DNA from 3 places in the Streptomonospora wellingtoniae genome. Region 2 is predicted to be linked to each of the others. Evidence: predicted binding sites of a transcription regulator. Region 2 holds the regulator's gene; each other region holds the start of a gene.

Region 1 (6,617 bases), on a different contig from region 2:
TCGGCCCTGGGCCTGGGGATGATGGGCATGTCCGACCTCTACGGCCCGGCCGACCGCGACGAGGCGGTGGCCACCGTGCACGACGCGCTGGACGCCGGTGTCACCCTGCTCGACACCGGCGACTTCTACGGCATGGGCGACAACGAGATGCTGCTGAGGGACGCGCTGCGGGAGCGCGACCGCGGCAACGCCGTCATCAGCGTGAAGTTCGGTGCCCTGCGCGGCCCTGACGGCGCCTGGTCGGGCAGCGACGCCCGGCCCGAGGCGGTGCGCAACTTCCTCGCCTACTCACTGCGCCGCCTGGGCACCGACCACATCGACGTCTACCGCCCCGCCCGCCTCGACCCCGCGGTACCGGTGGAGGAGACGGTGGGGGCCATCGCCGAGATGGTCGAGGCAGGCTACGTGCGCCACATCGGGCTGTCGGAGGTCGGCGCGCAGACGCTGCGGCGCGCCGCAGCCGTCCACCCCATCTCCGACCTGCAAATCGAGTACTCGCTCCTGTCGCGCGGCGTCGAGGACGAGATCCTGCCCACCGCCCGCGAGCTGGGCGTCAGCGTGACCGCCTACGGCGTCCTCTCCCGCGGACTGCTCTCGGGCCACTGGAGCAGCGGGCGCGACCTGGGGCCCGGCGACTTCCGCGCCGCCAGCCCGCGGTTCCGCGACGGGAACGTGCAGCACAACCTGGAGCTGGTCGAGGCGCTGCGCTCCGCCGCCGAGGCCAAGGGCCTCACCCCCGCCCAGGCGGCCATCGCCTGGGTCGCCGCGCGCGGCGACGACATCGTGCCGCTGGTGGGCGCGCGCCGGCGCGAGCGCCTCGCCGAGTCCCTGAGCGCGGCGGCGTCCGGGCTGACCGCCGAGGAGGCCGCGGAGATCGAGAAGGCGGTGCCGCGCGGCGCCGCGGCGGGCGAGCGCTACCCTGAGGCGCAGATGCCGCACGTGCCCGCGTGAGGCCGGCGGCCGGGGGATGCGCGGGGCGGCCGTCAGGACCGCGGGCGCGACGGGCCCCGCTCTCCCTCGCCGGAGCCGCCGCCGGTGTGGCCGTGCTCGTGCGCGGGCGCGACCCACACCGCTTCGGCGGCGACCAGTCCCAGTGCCTGCTCGCGCTGCTCGCCGGGGGCGCCGGTGCGCACGATCAGCGGCCCGCCGAAGGGCCGGCGCTCCACCAGCTCGACGCGCATGCCGATGCCGATGTCCTGCTCGGCGAGATGGCGCAGCAGGTCGGGATCGGAGTCGTTGACCCGCACGATGACGCCGGTGGTGCCCTCGTCCGCGGCCGAGAGCAACTGGGTCTCGCGCTCGGGCACGCTTCCCTCGCGGGTGGGGATGGGGTCGCCGTGCGGGTCGACGGCCGGGTCGCCCAGGTAGGCGGCGATGCGGTCGACGAACCGGTCGGAGACGACGTGCTCGAGGATCTCGGCCTCGTCGTGGACCTCGTCCCAGGAGTAGCCCAGCGCCTCGACCAGGTAGGTCTCCAGCAGCCGGTGGCGGCGCAGGACGGCCAGGGCCGCCTTGTCGCCGGTCTCGGTGAGGCGCACGTCGCCGTAGCGGCGGTGGGACACCAGCCCCAGCTCGCCGAGTTTGCGCAGCATGCCCGAAACCGAGGAGTTGGACACCGAGAGCCGCTCGGCCATCGCCGATATCGTCACCGGGCCGGAACCGCGCTCCTGCAGGTCGTAGATGACCTTCACGTAGTCCTCGACCGAGGTGGACGGCCGCTCGGATGCGTTCTCCATGGTCGCCACGGTATCGCGCCCGGCCCCGCCGGCGCGTCCGCGGCCGGACCGCCGGGCGCGGCCGCTCACTGCCGCGGGGGCCCCTGCTCCAGCAGCTCCTCGATCCGCCGCAGCCGCTCGTGCAGGGCGGCGACGTCGGCGCTCGTGGCCGGGCGCCGGTCGGGGCGCATCTCCACCAGCACGGCGCCGCCGGGTTCGAGGACGACGCTCGTGGTGTCGGCGACGCTGCGCGCCCCCTGCCGCTTGATCAGCACGTCGACGTCGGAGCGGCGCACGGCCAAGCGCCGCAGGGCCGAGCCGACGTAGCGCCCGTCGCGCGCCAGCACCGTGGGGGTCCCGTTGAGCACACTCCAGGTCCACGAGCGGGCCGTGGCTGCGCGCACCACCAGGGCGTCCACCACGAGCAGGACGACCGCGCCGAGCACGCCGCCAACCAGGGAGTAGTCCTGGCCGATGATGGCATTCTGCACCACGTTGGCCAGCAGGAGCATCACGGCCAGGTCCATGGTGTTGATCTGGGCGGTGTCGCGCTTGCCCAGGACGCGCAGCAGCACCGCCAGCGCCGCGTAGATCGCGACCGTGCGGATCACCTTCTCCACCGGCGGCACGCCGATGACCACCAGGTCGCTCCAGATTCCGCTCCACATGGCCGGCCGTCTCCGTCTCGGGTAAGGGTGGGCTGGCTCTCCCGGGTTCGGGGCGCGGCGCCGGTTCCGCCGCGCGGACGGCGGGTGTGGCGCGCGCCACCATCGTGGCGCCGCGGGAGACCCGAACCCCCGCCGCCACGCCGCATCCGGGGCGCCCGCAGCACGGACCGCGGCCGTGATTTGCCTGCTCATGGTTTTATCCATGATCATCTGTGCGCTATTGTTCGTACACGAGTTCGATTTCGGCCTGTCTTCCCCGGGCGCGGCGCCGACTGCCCCGCTCCGGCCGAGCCGACAGGGGGAGCCATGGCCGCAGTACTCGCCACCACCGCGGCGCGCCCGGAGGGCCGCCGCTGATGGCCGACGCCTTCGCGCACCTGCACACCGCCTCCTCGGCCTCGATGCGCCACGGCACCGCGCCGCCGCACGAGCTGGCCGAGCGCGCGGCCGAACTGGGCATGGACATGCTCGCACTGACCGACCGCGACGGCCTCTACGGCGCGGTCAAGCACGTGCGCGCCTGCGAGCGGGTCGGGATCAGCCCCGTTCTGGGGGCCGACCTGGCCGTGGCCGCGCCCGAGGGCGGACGGGTGGTCGTGCTGGCCCGCGGCCGGCGCGGCTGGGCCTCCCTGTGCCGGCTGGTCACCGCCGCACACGCCGCCGGAACACGCGGTGTGCCCGCCGTATCCCACGCGATGGTGGCCGAGCACTCCGACGGGCTGGTCGTGCTCGCCGGCCCGGAGTCCGACGTGGGCCTGGCGGCGGCCGAGCACCGCATGGAGCGCGCCCGCCGGTGCCTGCAGGCCTGGCGCGAGGCCGCCGAGACCGCCGTCGAGCTGGTCGACCACTACGGGCCCGCTCAGCGCCGCCGAGCGACCGCGATGCTGCGGCTGGCCGAGGAGACCCGCACCCTGGCGGTGCTGGGCAACGCCGTGCGCTACCCCCGCCGCTCCGGCGCCGAGGTCGCCCGCGTCCTGGACGAGGCGCGGCGCTGGCTGCCCGGCGGCGGGGCGCCGTCCGAGTCCGGCGGGTCCCAGGCCTACCTGAAGAGCACCGCCGAGATGACCGCGGTCGCCGAGCGGATCTGCGGGCCCGACCGCACCGCCGTGCGCCGGCTGCTGGCCCACACCCGCGCCCTGGCCGCCTCCTGCCGCCTGGACCCCGGCGCCGACCTGGGCATGGACCGCCACCACCTGCCCGACATCCCCGCCGCCCGCGACCGGTTGTGGCTGACCTGCCGGGAGGGGATGGCCCGGCTGGGGCTGGAGGGCGACCGGCGCGCACGCTCGCGACTCGCCCACGAACTGGCGATCATCGAACGCAAGGGGTTCTCCGCCTACTTCCTGACCGTCGCCGACATCGCCCACCGCATCCGCGAGGAGGGCATCCGCTGCTCCATCCGCGGCTCGGGCGCCGGAAGCCTGGTCAACCGCCTCATCGGCATCTCGGCCGTGGACCCCCTGGCACACGGGCTGCTGATGGAGCGCTTCCTCACCGACAGCCGCACCGGCCTGCCCGACATCGACCTGGACGTGGAGTCGGCCCGCCGGCTGGACGCCTACCAGGTGATCCTGGACGCCTACCCCGACGCCGCCTGCGTGTCGATGATGGAGACCTACCGCGCGCGCAGCGCCATCCGCGACGTGGGCTCGGTGATGGGCATCCCGCCGCACGAGATCGACGTGCTGGCCAAGGCGTTCCCCCACATCCGCGCCCGCCAGATCCGGGCGGCCTGCGCCGACCTGCCCGAGCTGCGCTCCGGCGGCCTGGCCGACTACCCGGTGGAGACGCTGTTCAGGCTGGCCGAGCGCCTGGACGGGCTGCCCCGCCACATCGCCCTGCACCCCTGCGGGATCGTCGTCTCCGACGCCTCCCTGGGCGACCGGGCGCCGCTGGAGCCCAGCCGGATCGGCTACGACATGGTCCAGTACGACAAGGACGACGTCGAGGAGATGGGTCTGATCAAACTCGACGTCATCGGGGTGCGCATGCAGTCGGCCATGACGCACGCGCTCTCGGAGGTCGAGCGCACCGGGGGCCGGCGCATCGACCTCGACGCGCTGCCCGACGACGACCCCGCGACCTATGCGATGATCCGCTCCTCGGCCACCCTGGGCTGCTTCCAGATCGAGTCGCCCGGCCAGCGCGAGCTGGTCAGCCGGCTGCGCCCGGGCAGCATGGACGACCTCGTCGCCGACATCTCGCTGTTCCGCCCGGGCCCGGTCAACAGCGACATGATCACCCCCTTCATCGCCGCGCGCGACGGCGAGCGCGAACCCGAGGCCCCCAGCCCGGTGCTGTCGCGGGTGCTGGCCTCGACCGGCGGGGTGGTCGTCTTCCACGAGCAGGTCGTGGGCGTGCTGCACGCCATGACCGGCTGCGGGCTGGACCAGGCCGAGGCGATGCGCCGACAGCTGGGCACCGACGAGGGCAAGGAGAAGGTGCGCCTGCGCTTCGCGGCCATGGCCCGCGACTGCGGCCACAGCGAGCCGGTGGTCGAGGAGGTCTGGCGGATCCTCTCCTCCTTCGGCGCCTTCGGGTTCTGCAAGGCCCACGCCGCGGCGTTCGCGCTGCCCACCTACCAGTCGGCGTGGCTGAAGCGGCACCACCCGGCGGCCTTCTACGCCGGGGTCCTCACCCACGACCCGGGCATGTACCCGCGCCGCGCCATCGTCGACGACGCCCGCCGCTTCGGCGTCGCGGTGCTGGGCGTGGACGTCAACCGCTCCGGGCGCGAGTGGCGCGTGGAGGCCACGCCGCAGGGCAGGCCGGGCATCCGCGCCGCGCTGGCCGACGTCAAGGGCATCACCGACGCCGAGATCGACGCGCTGGCGGCCGGGCGCCCCTACGCCTCGCTGAACGACACCGCCAACCGCGCCCGCCTCTCCCGCGGCGTGCTGGAAGGGCTGGTGCGAGTGGGCGCCTTCGACTCCCTCTACGGCATCGGCGAGGGCTCCCCGCGCCCGGGGGGGCCGAGCCGGCGCGACCTGCTGCTGCGGGTGAGCGCGCTGGACCGCGCCGCCCGCCGGTCGCTGGGCGGCGGTCAGCTGCCCATCGCCCTGGAGGCCGCCGCCGAGGAGCCCTGCGACCGAGGGCTGCCCCCGATGACGCCGGTGGACGCGGTCCAGGCCGAGCTGGAGGTGCTGGGCTACGACGCCTCCCGGCACCTGCTGGACTGCTACGCGGAGCTGACCGCCGCGCTGGGCGCACTGTGCGGCGCGGTGCGCGCCCGCGACCTGGCCGCGGTCCCGGCCGGCTCGGAGGTGCTGGTGCTGGGGGTGAAGGTGGCCACCCAGACCCCGGCGGTGCGCTCGGGCCAGCGCATCATCTTCACCACGCTGGACGACGCCACCGGCCTGGTGGACCTGACGTTCTTCGAGTCGGTGCAGGAGCGCTGCGCCGCCACCGTCTTCGGATCCTGGCTGCTGGCGGTGCGCGGCAGGGTGCGCCGGGTCGGATCGGGGATGGCGACGGTCAACGCCACCCACGCCTACGACCTGGAGGAGCTGGCGCGGGTCTGGCACGAGGGCGGCGAGGACGCGGCGGCGGCGCTGCGCGAGCGGCTGGGCCGGGAGGCCGGGAGCGTGCCGGTCAGCGGCGTCGGAGGGCGGCGGATCCGCTACGCCAACGGCTACGAGCTGTCGACCTACGCCGACATCGCGCCGGCGGGCGCCGATACGGCGCCGCGCAAGCTCTGGCACGCCAGCCCGGGAAGCGCGGGCCGGTGAGCGCGGGCAGCGGCACCGGTGCCGACGGCACCGCTTCGCGCGGGAAACGGCCGCGCCCCGCGGCTAGAGTTCGGTCCCGGGCCGCACGGCGCCGGCCCGTCCCACGGCCGATACACGCGAAGGACGCACCTTGATCACCCTGGCCCACATCAGCGACCTGCACATCGACGGCGGCGCCCGCTCCCGTGAACGGGTCGAGCAGGTGATGGCCTACCTCGACGGGATAGCCGACTCGCTGGACGCCCTGGTGGTCACCGGCGACCTGACTGAGCACGGCGCGGTCGGCGAACTGGAGGAGGCCCGCGCGCTGATGTCGGGGCGGCTCCCGGTGGTGAGCTGCCCCGGCAACCACGACGTCGTCGAGGGCCGGGCGCCCTTCCGCCGGGTGGTGCTGGGCGAGGAGGCCGCCGGCGAGGCGCCGGTCAACGCGGTCTGCCGCACCGGCGGCGGCGCCGTCGTACTGTGCGACTCCACAGTGCCCGGCGAGGCCGGCGGCCTGCTCTCCG
Region 2 (6,617 bases):
CGGCCCGCCCGAGGACGACATCGACTGGGCCGACGTCTCCCCGGCCGCCTCGCTGAAGTTCCTGAACCGCGCCTTCAAGGTGATGGCCGAGGCCGGAGCCGCCTCCGTGCCCGGCACCGACCCCGCCCAGGGCGACGTCGCGCTGCGCAAGGCCACTCACCAGGCGCTGGACAGGATCACCTCGGCCGTCGAAGCGCACCGGTTCAACGTCGCCGTCGCGCGGCTGATGGAGCTGGTCACCGCGGCCCGCAAGGCGATCGACTCCGGCCCCGGCGCCAAGGACCCCGCCGTGCGGGAGGCCGCCGAGGTCGTCGCGACCACACTGTCGCTGTTCGCGCCCTACGCCGCCGAAGAGGGCTGGGAGCGGCTGGGCCACGCCGGGTCGGTCGCCATCGGCAACTGGCGCACCCCGGTGCCCGAACTGCTGACCCAGGAGTCGGTCACGTGTGTCGTGCAGGTCTCCAGCAAGGTCCGTGACAAGCTGGAAGTCGCTCCCGACATCGCCCCCGAGGACCTGGAGCGCCTCGCGCTCGCCTCGGAGAAGGTGCAGGGATTCATCGGCGGCAAGGAGGTCCGCAGGGTCGTGGTCAAGGCACCCAAGCTCGTCAACGTCGTAGTGGCCTGACCGATGGCGGGTATCGGGCGCGCCCCGGACCAGCGGGCCCGCGGCGAGCGGCACGGCCCTGCGCGGTGGCTGTGGATCGCCGCGGGGGCCGGAGCGGTCCTGGTCGTGGCCGTCGCGGTCACCGCAGGTCTGCTGGTGGGGCGCGGCGAGCCGGCCGAACAGGCCGACGAGGCCGACACCTACGCCTCCGCGCCGGCCTGCTCCGCGGTGCCCCAGGAGGCGGTGGCCGAGCTGGTGCCCGGCGGCGAGCTGGAGACCAGCCGACAGGGCCCCATGGCCGACGCGGACACCTCCACCTGCGTGTGGACGTCCGTGGGGGCCGACGACGCCCCGCCGCGCTCGCTCCATCTGGACTTCACGGCCCACTTCACCGACAAGGCCGGCGAGGTGAGCGGTGCCCGCGCCGCCGGCCGGCGGCTGGAGCAGCTGGCGCCCATCGGCGGCCTGGAGGGCGCCGATCCGGTCGCCGAGCTGGGCGAGGGCGCGCTGGTCTGGCCGGGCACGCCCGAGGCCTCCGCCGCCGAGGTCGTCTTCCGCCGCGACAACATGCTCGTCCAGGTCTTCTACGGCGGCGACTCCGGCGACGGCGGCATGGACTACGAGGCCGCCCGCGACGGCGCCGTGACCGCCGCCGAGCGGGTGGCCGCCTCGCTCTGACGTCCGCCGGGGGCCGCCGGGGGCGCGGGCGATCGTCCGTGCCGCTTGGTGTGCGCCGCCGGCTGCCGCCGGGGTGCGGGGCCGCGTGCGGGCGGGGGAGTCCGCCCGGTTCGGGTAGTAGCGTGACTGGGCGCCGCAGCGTCGCCGGGTGCGCCGCGCGCGCCGAGCTCCGTGGACGGCACTACAGGGAGGCACGCATGGCCCAGCCACCTTCGGGCGGTCCCGGGTACCGGCCGGGCCGGGAGCCCGGACCGCCGGAACGCCGCGGCCCTCCCGCGCAGCCCGGCCCCGGCGTACCGTTCAGCGCCGCCGCCCGACCCGAGCCCATCTCCTCCGCACCGGGGCAGAGCCGCGGATGCGCCACCGCGGTCGTGGCCTCGCTGGCGGTCGTCGTCCTGGGGCTTGCCGCCGCCGGCGTGTGGGCGATCGTCTCGCTCACCTCGGCGCCGGGCGGCGAGTACGAGTCCGCGCCCGACTGCTCGGCCGTTCCGGGCGGCGTCCTCGACGGCCTGGTGCCCGCGCGCGACACCGAGCTCAGCCGCAGGATCGACGACTTCGACCCGGAACGCCGCGAGGGCTACGAGTGCCGCTGGGAGACACCCCAGACCGCCTCCGAGGTGCCCGCCGCCGCGCGTGTGGTGATCGTCCGCTACGCCGACAGCACCGGCAGGCCGGGGACCGAGGCCGCGTCCACGGCGCTGGAGGCCGCCGCTCGCGGCAAGACGGCCCCGCACAAGCTGACCGGGCTCGGGGACGAGGCCAAGGGCTGGAGCGAGACGGTGCAGGGCTTCGACTGGGGCTGCACCGCCGTGCGGCTGTCGAACCTGTACACCATGGCCTGCCACACCGCCGCGGTCGACTACCAGGCCAGTGAGTCGATCCCCGCCGAGGTGGCGCTGTCCAACGCCGAGACCCTGGCCCGCTCCGTAGCCTCCGAGATCGAGAAGGGCGACTACTGATGCGGGAACCGCGCCTGCGCGGCCGCGGCCGCGCAGGCGCCCCGCCGGGGGCAGGCCGTGGCAGCCGCCGTCAGATCCCGATCTCGGACTCTAGGAAGCCGCGCAGGGCCGGAGCCACATCGGGGGAGAAGCGGCGCCGGGAATCGAGCGCCTCCGCCCCGGGCGCGTCGCTGTACCTCCGGAACACGTGGTCGGCGTCGGGGATGTCGGCCCGCTCGCCGTCGGGCAGCCCGGTCATCAGGCGGTCGACGTCGCTGCGCGCGATCTGGGAGTCGGCGGTGCCCCACAGCACCAGCGTCCCGGTTCCGGCGGGCAGGTCGCGCGCCAGACGGGCGGGGTCCAGGGCGTCGATGCGGCGCAGGAAGCGCTGGTAGCGCGGATCGAAGAGGCCGCCGTAGCCGTGTGGGACGTCCGCCTCCTCCAGTTCGTCGCCGTCGCGGATCGCGGCGACGGCGGAGCGCATGTCGGAGAGGGTCTGGTCTGCCGCCGAGTAGTCCATGGAGCCGGCGGCCTCGGCCCGGCGAACCTGCTCGGTGATCTGCCGGTCGAGGGTGTCGAGATAGCGCCGGCCCGGCGGTGCGGCCAGGACGAGCGCCCGGGGCGGGTGCTGCTCGACGATCTCGTGGGCGCGCAGTGCGAACAGCGCCCCCTCGCTGTGGCCCAGGACGATGAGCCGCGAGGGGTCGACCTCGGGCCGCGACGCCAGGTGGGAGTAGGCGTCGGCGACTTCCTGGGCGAAGACGCCGAAGCCGACGGTGGCGTCGTCGTCGCGCGAGGCCATGCCGGTCTCGCCGCTGCCGAGCTTGTCGTAGCGCAGGGATGCGACGCCCATGTCGGCCAGCAGGCGGGCGAAGTTCTTGTTGGTGCCGGCGTCGGGTCGCCCCGGGTTGTCGCCGTCGCGGTCGGTGGGGCCGCTGCCCGAGACGATCAGCGCGGCGGGCAGGTCCTCGCCGCCGCCGGGCGGCAGGGCGAATGTGCCGTGCAGTGTGTCGGGGCCGCTGCGGAAGGTGACGTCGCTCTGCCGCGGACGGGCGCCGGGCGGCTCGACGGTTCCGGAGTCGTCCGTTCCGGGGCTGCAACCGGTGGCCAGAAAGGCTGCCAGGAGCGCGGAGACGGCGGCGGCGCGCAGGGGGGAGCGGACGGGCATGGTCCTACCGTAGTGCCGCGTCCGCGAATGCGGGGTGCGGCGGGGATCGGCGGCCCGCGGTGCGGACGCTCCGCCGCCGTGGGGGCCGTCTTCGGGGCCGCGGGGGCCGAGGCGGGGAGGATTCGGCCTTTGGTCCCTGGCGCGGTGCGGTCTTCGCGGCGTACTGCGCGCTGACGGTGGCGGCTCGGACGCCGGTACCGGGGGTTTCGGCGGGGGATCGCGGATAACCGTTGGGTTCCGAAAAGGCGACGGGTCCGTGATCTACAGCGAAGATCACGGACCCGTACCAAAGCGAGGCGAACTCGTTATTCCGCCGCTGCGGCGTCTCACACGCGCCGGAGCACGGCCACCACCTTGCCCAGGATGGTGGCGTCGTCGCCGAGGATGGGCTCGTACTCGTCGTTGCGGGGCATCAGCCACACGTGGTCGGAGTCGCGCTTGAACGCCTTGACCGTGGCCTCGTCGTCGAGCATCGCCGCGACGATGTCGCCGTTGTTGGCCTCGGGCTGCTGGCGGACGACGACCAGGTCACCGTCGGTGATGGCCGCATCGACCATCGAGTCGCCGACGACGGTGAGCATGAACAGCCGACCCTCGCCCACGAGCTGCTTGGGCAGTGTGAGGACGTCCTCGATGGCCTCCTCGGCGAGGATCGGGCCGCCCGCCGCGATGCGCCCGACCACCGGCACCGCGGTCGCGCGGGACTCGTCGGCCGCGGGGGTCTCCTCCAGTTGGTCCCAAGAGCGCACCGGCGGTTGGCCCGGAATGCGGATTTCGACCGCTCGTGGGCGGTTCTGGTCGCGGTGGAGGTAGCCCTTGCGTTGCAAGACCTTCAGTTGGTGCGCCACACTGGACGGGCTCGATAGCCCCACCGCGTCGCCGATCTCCCGGATGGACGGTGGATATCCGCGCTGCCGCACATAGCGGTGGATGCAGTTCAGCACGCTCTGCTGGCGTGCGGTGAGCTGCGGCGCCCCCTCGGCGCTGTCAGCGGAGTCCTGAGGATCGGCGGGTGGAGCGGCAGTGGACCGGAGCGCGGTGACGGACCCCCCGCCCGCGTGAGGTTCCTGGGTTCCGTGGTTCTCCTCCGGCACGGCCGGCCTCCTCGGCGGTCGGTTGTTCTGGTTGCGGCTATCGGCGGGCGTCAGGCGGATCCCCCGACTTGCGGGACCAGCCGGTCGATCAGTGTTCGGCAGCGGTAGCGCGTGCTCAGCCACCGATAGTGGCGTCGCCGATACCGCAGCGAAACATGTCCAACGTTACTGCGTGCACACGGCAATATCAAACAAACGTTCGAGATGGTGCTGAAAAATTTACTCGAATGCGGTAGTAATCGAACGTTAGTTCTAATGAACTGGCGTACGAAGGTGAGGACTGTGCGGCCATGACTTTGTCAGCGTCTCAATCCGCCACTGCGTTCGAATCCCCCTTGACCTGGCCAGATACTCCACAACCCGATGACGGCGGGCCCGCCGCCCGGCTGCCGCGGCGCGCGCAGCTGTCCGTGGTCCCTCCGCAGGCGCCGCCGGCGGAGGAGGAGGACGGACGCGACGGCCCCCCGGTTGCCGACCCGTGCCCGGGCGCGCACGACGGTGCGCTGTTCGACTGGGCGCGGCAGCTGCCCGAGTGGAGCGCCGACGCCGCTCCGCCGCGGGCGGCCCGGCCCCCGCGGCAGGCGGCACCGCTGTCGGCCCCGTCTTCGCGCCCGGCCGCGGTCCCGCCTTCGCTCCCGGCCGCCGTCCCGGCTCCGCGACCGGCTCCGGTACTCAGTGCCGCCGCCGAACTGTGGAAGGAGCGCCTGACGCACCGAGGGCGCGTCGTGGTGGGCGCGGCCGTCTCGGTACTGGCGACCGCCCTGCTGGCCGGCCTGCTGCTGGACGTTGGGACCGCCGGCGCCTCCGCCGTCGGTTCGGCGCCTGCGGAGTCCGCCCTACGGGAGGGGGAGCCGTCCACCGTGGTCGTCCGCGACGGTGACACCCTGTGGTCGATCGCCGAGCGCGTGCGTCCCGGAGACGACCCGCGCAGCACCGTTCACGAGATCGTGCGGGTGAACGGCCTCAGCGAGTCCGAGATCGAGCCCGGCCAGGAACTCGTGATGCCCGAGTCGTAGTCCGCGGGCGGCTGCCGCGTCGGCGCATCCCGGTGGCTTTGCAGCCGTCGACCCTGGAAAAAGCTTCTCATCACGATGGCTGCAGGCTCGACCAGGTGGAGGGGCGGTGGCCCCGGCGGTGGCGGTGGCGGTGGCGCCACTACAGCTCGTCGAGGAGCCAGGACGCGGGCGGGTCGGGCACCACGCGCACCGCGTCGGGCCGCGGTTCCCCGGGGCCGGGCACCGTGGTGCCGGGAAGAGCGACGGCCGCCGCACCCCAGGCTACGGCGCGGCGCAGGCGGTGGTCGGGCGGGCCGTCGGCCGAGAGGTAGCCGGCCAGGGCGCAGTCGCCGGCGCCCACTGTGCTGCGCGGCACGACAGGCGGACCCTGACCCCACCAGATGCCGTCGGCGTCGGCGAGCAGCGCGCCGTGCGGACCCAGCGTGACCAGGACCGCGTGATTGCCGCGCGCCACCGCCTCCCGCGCCGCGCGGACGACGTCGCCCACGCTCTCCAATGCGCGGCCCGCGAGCGCGCCCAGCTCCTCGCGGTTGGGCTTGAGCAGTGTGCTGCCGCCCGCCGCGACAGCGGTCGCCAGCGGTTCGCCCGAGGTGTCCAGCGCGACCGGCACTCCGTAGGAGCCGGCCAGCTTGGCTAGGCGCGCGTAGAGGTCGACCGGCGCACCGACGGGCAGGCTGCCGCTGGCCACGAGCCACTCCGGGCCGCGCGCCAATTCGGCCTCGACCGCTGCCAAGAGGCCGTCGACCTCCCCCGGCGCCAGTTCGGGGCCGGAGCTGTTGAGTTTGGTCGTGGTGCCGTCGCCTTCGGCCAGGGTGAAGTTCTTGCGCGTGGTGCCGGCGATCGGTACCGCGACGTGCTGCAGGCCGCTCAGCAGTGAGGTGAGCTCCGCCCCCGTCGCGCCGCCGACCGGCAGCACGGCGGTGGTCGCACGCCCCATCGCGCGCAGCGCGCGGGAGACGTTGACCCCCTTGCCGCCCGCCTCGGTGGTCGGCGACCTGATGCGCAGGATGTCGCCCAGGAGCAGTTCGGGAACTTCCAGCGTGTGGTCGACGCTGGGATTGGGCGTACAGGTCAGGATCATGCGGGCCTGCTCCGTGCTTCGACGGCGGTGGTGGTCGG
Region 3 (6,617 bases), on a different contig from region 2:
TCGACAGCACGGCGGCGAGGTCGCCGGAGCGCTCGATCGCCGGCCCGGAGCTGATGCGCAGCGGCGAGCCCAGCTCGGCGGCGATGATCATGGCCAACGTGGTCTTGCCCAGGCCGGGGCCGCCCGACAGCAGCACGTGGTCGGGGGCGCGGCCGCGCCGCTGGGCGCCGCGCAGCACAAGCGTCAACTGCTCCCGCACGCGCTCCTGGCCGACGAAGTCCTCAAGGCGCCGCGGCCGCAGCGCGCCCTCGAGCGCGCGCTCGTCGGAGTCGGCGTCGGCCGAGACGGCGTCCCGCTCGTAGTCGCTCATGGTTTCGCCATTCCTAGGCGCGGCTCAGGCGGCGCAAGGCGCTGCGCAGCAGCACGGCCACATCGGGGGTGTCGGCCGCCTCGGAGGCGACGGCGTCGGCCGCGGCCTCGGCGTCCTTGGCCGACCATCCCAGGTTGACCAGGCCCGAGACCACCTGCGGCCGCCACGGCGCTTCGGGGGAGGGAAGGGCGCCGTGCTCGGCGACGGCGGGATCGGCGGCCCGGGGCGGGCCGAGCTTGTCGCGCAGCTCCAGGGCGATGCGCTGGGCGCCCTTGGGTCCGATGCCCGGAACGCGGGTGAGGGCGGCGGTGTCCTCGGCGGCCACGGCGGCGCGCAGCGTATCGGGGGTGTGCACCGCCAGGATGCCCAGCGCCAGCCGCGGCCCCACACCGCCGGCCTGCTGAAGGCGCTCGAACACGTCGCGCTCGTCGTAGTCGGCGAAGCCGTAAAGGGTCAGCGAGTCCTCGCGCACCACCAGGGAGGTGGCGACGGTGGCGTTCTCGCCCACCCGCAGTCCGGCGAGGGTCGCCGGTGTGCAGTGCACCGTCATGCCGACACCCCCGACCTCGATCACGGCGGTGCCGCCTGCGCGGGCGGCCACCCGGCCGCTGAGGAACGCGATCACTGCGAAGGTCACCTTCCCTGGGGATCGGGAGTGCGGCGGGAGCGGCGCGCGAGCTCCACCTTGCGGGCGAAGTCCTGCTGGGCTCGGGCGATGCGGTCCTGGGCGCCGCCGCGCCAGATGTGGCAGATGGCCAGCGCGAGCGCGTCGGCGGCGTCGGCGGGCTTGGGAGCGGCATCGAGGCCGAGCAGCCGCGCGACCATGGCCTGGACCTGCGCCTTGTCGGCGCGACCGCTTCCGGTGATGGCGGCCTTGGCCTCGCTGGGCGTGTGCAGCGCGACGGGCAGCCCGCGGCGCGCGGCGCAGGTGATGGCGACCGCGCTGGCCTGTGCGGTGCCCATGACCGTGCTGACGTTGTGCTGGGCGAAGACGCGCTCGACGGCGACGGCGTCGGGGGCGTGGTCGTCGAGCCAGCGCTCGATCCCGCGCTCCACGCCCAGCAGCCGCTCGGCGAGGTCGGTAGCGGGGTCGGTGCGCACCACGCCGGCGGCGGTCAGCGTCAGCGAGCGGCCGACGGAGCCGTCGACGATCCCCACCCCGCACCGGGTCAGCCCGGGGTCGACCCCCAGCACGCGCATGGTCGGCGGCTCCCTTCCGGCCCGGGCCTCGAACGTCCGTTCGCAGAGCCTACCGCCCGCGGGCCCCGCCGCGCTCGGGGGACACGGCCGGGCAGCTGAGGCGGTCCGGGGGGTGCGGAGCTCACATCCCGTTGCGGGAGCGGATCGCGGCGAGGTCGTCGCTGATGCGGAACAGCACGATCAGCACCTCCAGGCCCACGCGGGTGAGCAGCACCGCCACGGCGCCGCCGACCAGGGAGCCCAGCAGCGTGAGCAGCCCGGCCACGGGGGCGATGCTCATCTGCCCAAAGGAGTTGACGACACCGCTGAGGGTGAAGACGGCGATCAGGACCAGCCAGAGAACGAACAGGACCGTGATGATCCGGGTGGTGACGAAGCTGCGGAACCGGAGGTCGAACAGCGCCGCCAGGAAGCCGCCTCCGCCGCCCGCGGGAGGCGGGGCGGCGGGCGCGGGGCCCCCGGCGCCGCCGTAGGGCTGCTGGGGCGGGTGCTGTGGGCCCGGCTGCGGCCCCGAGGCGCCGGGCGGCACGGGCGTGTCCGGCTGCCCCGGTTGCTGCCCCGGGTAGCCGCCGGCGCCGGAGTGGCCCGGGGTGTTCGGGCCGGGCTGCCCGTACTGGCCGCCGTAGTCGGGGCGGCCGGGCTCGTAGGGGTTCTCGCCGGGGGGATTCATCAGGAGCTCTTCCTCACGGGGGCGGTGCTGACTGCTTCGGCGAATGGCCACCTTATCGTGCGCGTCGCTCGGCCGCGGGGCGACCGGCGGCGGGCGGCCCGCGGCCGGCAGCGCCGCGGGCCCGGCGGGAACGAAACGCCGCACGCCCCGCATCCCGTCTCCGGGTGCGGGGCGTGCGGCGAAGGTGCGCGCGGCGAGCGGGGCGCTAGCCGATCTTCTCCATGACCTCGTCGGGGATGTCGGCGTTGGTGAAGACGTTCTGCACGTCGTCGGAGTCCTCCAGGGCGTCCACGACGCGCATGACCTTCTTCGCGTCCTCCTCGCCCACCTGCACCTCCACGCTGGGCAGGAAGGAGGTGTCGGCCGAATCGTAGTCGATTCCGGCCTCCTGCAGGGCGGTGCGCACGTTGACGAGCTCGCTGGGCTCGCTGACGATCTCGAAGGACTCGCCCAGGTCGTTGACGTCGTCGGCGCCGGCCTCGACCACGGCGAGGGTCACGTCGTCCTCGCTGACGCCCTCCTTGGATACCAGCACGACGCCCTTGCGGCTGAAGAGGTAGGAAACCGAACCGGCGTCGGCCATCGACCCGCCGTTGCGCGTGACCGCCACGCGCACCTCCGAGGTCGCGCGGTTGCGGTTGTCGGTGAGGCACTCGACCAGCAGCGCGACGCCGCCCGCGGCGTATCCCTCGTACATGACGGTCTGCCACTCGGCGCCGCCGGCCTCCTCGCCCGAGCCGCGCTTGCGGGCGCGTTCGATGTTGTCGAGCGGGACCGAGCTCTTCTTCGCCTTCTGGATGGCGTCGAACAGGGTGGGGTTGCCCTCCGGGTCCCCGCCGCCCGTGCGCGCCGCCACCTCGACGTTCTTCACCAGCTTGGCGAAGAGCTTGCCGCGCTTGGCGTCGATGGCGGCTTTCTTGTGCTTGGTGGTGGCCCACTTGGAGTGGCCGCTCATGCCTGTCCTTTCACCATGTCGACAAAGAGCCGGTGTATCCGCGGGTCACCGGTGAGTTCGGGATGGAAAGAGGTAGCCAGCAGGCCGCCCTGTCGTACCGCCACGATCCTACCGGCCCGCTCACCGTAGGCGATCTGGCCGAGGACACGCACGCGCTCGCCGACCGACTCGACCCAGGGCGCGCGGATGAAGACCGCTTCGAAGGGGTCTCCGCCCACGCCGTCGACGTCGATCCCCGCCTCGAAGGACTCGGTCTGTCGCCCGAAGGCGTTGCGCCGCGCCGTGATGTCGAGACCGCCCAGGGTCTGCTGGTCCGCGGCACCGTCGAGAATGCGGTCGGCCAGCAGGATCATGCCTGCGCAGGTGCCGTAGGCGGGCATGCCGTCGCCGATGTGCTTGCGCAGCGGCTCGACGAGATCGTAGCGCGCGGCGAGCTTGGACATCGTGGTGGACTCCCCGCCCGGCAGGATCAGCCCGTCGACCCGGTCGAGGTCCTCGGGGTGGAGGACGGGGACGGCCGGGACGCCGAGCACGCCGAGCACGCGCAGGTGCTCGGCGGTGTCGCCCTGCAGGGCGAGAACGCCGACGGTGGGGGTCGCGGACACGTGCTTCCTCGCTTCGGTGGCTGTCGGTCGCCGGTGCGCGGCGCAGCGCCGAGCCGGCGCGGGGCGCACCCGCGCCGGCGGCGCCGGCGGAGCTACCAGCCGCGTCCGGCGTAGCGCTCGGACTCCTCCAGATCGTCCAGGTTGATGCCGACCATGGCGTCGCCGAGGCCGCGGGAGACCTTCGCGACGACCTCGGGGTCGCGGTAGTGCAGGGTGGCCTGGACGATGGCGTCGGCGCGCTTGGCGGGGTCGCCGGACTTGAAGATGCCCGATCCGACGAAGACGCTCTCGGCGCCGAGCTGGCGCATCAGCGCGGCGTCGGCAGGGGTGGCCACGCCGCCGGCGGAGAACAGCGGGACCGGGAGCTTGCCGAGCTTGGCGACCTCCTTGACGACCTCGTAGGGCGCCTGGATCTCCTTGGCGGCGCCGAACAGCTCGGGCTCGTCGAGCGTACCGAGCCGGGCGATCTCGCGGCGGATGGCGCGCATGTGGCGGGTGGCCTCGACGACGTTGCCGGTGCCGGCCTCGCCCTTGGAGCGGATCATGGCCGCGCCCTCGGCGATGCGCCGGAGGGCCTCGCCGATGCTGGTGGCGCCGCAGACGAACGGAACGGTGAACGCCCACTTGTCGATGTGGTAGGCCTCGTCTGCGGGAGTCAGCACCTCGGACTCGTCGATGAAGTCGACGCCGAGGGACTCCAGGACCTGGGCTTCGACGAAGTGGCCGATGCGTGCCTTGGCCATCACGGGGATGGAGACCGTCTCGACGATGCCGTCGATCATGTCGGGGTCGGACATGCGGGCCACACCGCCGTGCTGGCGGATGTCGGCGGGCACCCGCTCCAGGGCCATGACCGCGACGGCGCCGGCGTCCTCGGCGATCCGGGCTTGCTCAGGGGTGACCACGTCCATGATCACGCCGTTCTTGAGCTGCTCTGCCATCCCGCGCTTGACGCGGGTGGTGCCGACGGCGCTGCCTGCCGGGGTGTCAACGGTGTTGGTCACGGTTGCGGATCTCCCAATTAGTCATTCGGCCGGGGCGGGCGGCCCGGTGCGCGCTGGATGGTCGACGTGGCACGTCAGCGGCGCGCCGCCGATGCTGTCCCGGTTTCCATGGTAGTTCACCTTTTCGGATGGCCCTGTGACGGCAACAGTGCGGGCCCGCCTGCTGTTCCGCGAGCTCCCGCCCGCGGACGCGCGGCGGACGCCGGGGGCCCGTACGCCCCCGGCGCGCTGGCTGCAACCGGGACACCACCGTCGATCTTGTAGCCATCGCAAATGGCAATCGCTTTCATTCACGACAGCTACAAGATCGACGGGTGGGGGCGCGCAGAACGTCGTCGGCGATCTAGTCGCGCTCGGCGGCGGGGGGCTCGTCGTCCATCTCGAAGAACTCCGGCATGGGCGCGCTTCCGGCCAGGCGGAGCAGGCGCACCAGCCGGCCCGCGCGGGCGTCGCGGATGCCGGAAACGGCGTCGTTGTAGAAGTGCCGCGCCAGGAGCACGCGCTTGGCGGCGGACTCGACCTCGGCGACGACGTCTGCGACGGCGCCGTCGGGCCGGCCCGCCAGCTCCACGGCGAACCCGGGCTCGCCCAGAACGGCGCGCAGGGCGCGCGAGAGGTTGCTCTCGGCCAGTTCGCGGGCCGCGCGGCCGTCGCCGTGGGCGCGGCGGGCGCGGGCGGCGGCGTCGCCCAGCAGCAGCGCCGATGCCGGCTCCAATGCCCGGGATCCTGTGAGCTCAAGGACGACCGCGCCGCGCCGCAGCAGAGCCGCGTCGAGCGCGGCCCAGGCGGTCTCGACGCGGATGTGCAGCCGGTCGAGCCGCCCCGCCCGCCAGGACACGTACGCCGACAGCAGCACCAGCGCCGCGACGGCCAGGCCTGCGATCAAGATCCACGTGGACATCGGCGGCTACACGATCTCAGAGCGGCCGGCGGTGACCGGGCCGTGGCCGCGGTCCAGCGGAAGCACGGTCTCGTAGACCTGGGCGACGTCGGCGGCCACGGTGGTCCAGTCGTAGGCGCGCACGGCCTTGCGCGCAGCGCGGGAGAGTACCCGGCGGCGCACGGGGTCGTCGAGCAGCTCGGCGGCCCCGCGCGCGAGGTCGGCGGGCTCGCCGGCGGCGAACAGCCGGCCGGCCTCACCGTCGCGCAGGACCCGGGCGAAGGCGGGGATGTCGCTGGCGAGGATAGGGGCGCCGGCCGCCATCGCCTCGGCGAGCACGATCCCGAAGCTCTCCCCTCCCAGGTTGGGTGCGCAGAAGACGTCCACCGAGTGGTACGCGCGCACCTTGTCCGCCTCGTCGACCCGGCCCAGGCAGACGACGCGGTCGCGCAGCTCCGGTGCGACGCGCTCGCGGACCTCGTCGGCGTCGCCGGGACCGGTGACCAGGAGCCGCAGGCCGGTGCGGTCGCGGGCGAGGGCGTCGAAGGCGTCCAGCAGCACGCCCAGGCCCTTGCGCGGCTCGTCCAACCGGCCGAGGAAGCCGATCGCACCGCCCTCGCCCGGCCAGCCGTCCAAGGGGCGAGCCTCGGTGTAGCGGTCGACGGCGACGCCGTTGGGGATGAGCACGGCGTCGCCGCCCAGGTGCTCCACGAGTGTCTTGCGGGCCGCTTCCGAGACCGCGATGCGGCCGTTGATCTTCTCCAGCGCGGACTGGAGCACGCCGGCGGAGGCCGCGAGGGCCCGGGAGCGGGGGTTGGAGGTGTGGAAGGTGGCGACGATGGGGCCTTCGGCCACCCAGCAGGCGAGCAGGGACAGGCTGGGCGCCGCGGGCTCGTGTACGTGCAGGACGTCGAAGGCTCCGTCCCGGATCCAGCGGCGCACGCGGCCGGCGGCGCGGAACCCGAAGGAGAGCCGTGCCACCGACCCGTTGTA

Evidence for each region. Region 2 encodes LexA, which represses DNA repair genes until DNA is damaged. Its sites were predicted from a motif close to TCGAACANNTGTTCGA; they were not measured.
Region 1: the regulator LexA is predicted to act here: its motif matches at 2,608-2,623, upstream of RM446_RS16785 (DNA polymerase III subunit alpha).
Region 3: the regulator LexA is predicted to act here: its motif matches at 1,539-1,554, upstream of ruvC (crossover junction endodeoxyribonuclease RuvC).

What each region holds. Positions count from the first base shown of each region.
Region 1 is NZ_JAVREK010000018.1:58,251-64,867, forward strand. Features, by position in the region: gene RM446_RS16770 (aldo/keto reductase) at 1-951, shown strand, start outside; gene RM446_RS16775 (metal-dependent transcriptional regulator) at 984-1,736, opposite strand; gene RM446_RS16780 (DUF421 domain-containing protein) at 1,802-2,383, opposite strand; gene RM446_RS16785 (DNA polymerase III subunit alpha) at 2,740-6,111, shown strand; gene RM446_RS16790 (metallophosphoesterase) at 6,242-6,617, shown strand, end outside.
Region 2 is NZ_JAVREK010000028.1:48,843-55,459, reverse strand. Features, by position in the region: gene leuS (leucine--tRNA ligase) at 1-625, shown strand, start outside; gene RM446_RS21565 (hypothetical protein) at 629-1,282, shown strand; gene RM446_RS21560 (hypothetical protein) at 1,480-2,241, shown strand; gene RM446_RS21555 (alpha/beta hydrolase family protein) at 2,312-3,388, opposite strand; gene lexA (transcriptional repressor LexA) at 3,715-4,332, opposite strand; gene RM446_RS21545 (LysM peptidoglycan-binding domain-containing protein) at 4,818-5,498, shown strand; gene RM446_RS21540 (1-phosphofructokinase family hexose kinase) at 5,638-6,579, opposite strand.
Region 3 is NZ_JAVREK010000014.1:43,703-50,319, forward strand. Features, by position in the region: gene ruvB (Holliday junction branch migration DNA helicase RuvB) at 1-310, opposite strand, end outside; gene ruvA (Holliday junction branch migration protein RuvA) at 324-935, opposite strand; gene ruvC (crossover junction endodeoxyribonuclease RuvC) at 944-1,510, opposite strand; gene RM446_RS14425 (DUF4282 domain-containing protein) at 1,632-2,180, opposite strand; gene RM446_RS14430 (YebC/PmpR family DNA-binding transcriptional regulator) at 2,386-3,135, opposite strand; gene pdxT (pyridoxal 5'-phosphate synthase glutaminase subunit PdxT) at 3,132-3,740, opposite strand; gene pdxS (pyridoxal 5'-phosphate synthase lyase subunit PdxS) at 3,833-4,744, opposite strand; gene RM446_RS14445 (hypothetical protein) at 5,088-5,645, opposite strand; gene RM446_RS14450 (glycosyltransferase family 4 protein) at 5,652-6,617, opposite strand, start outside.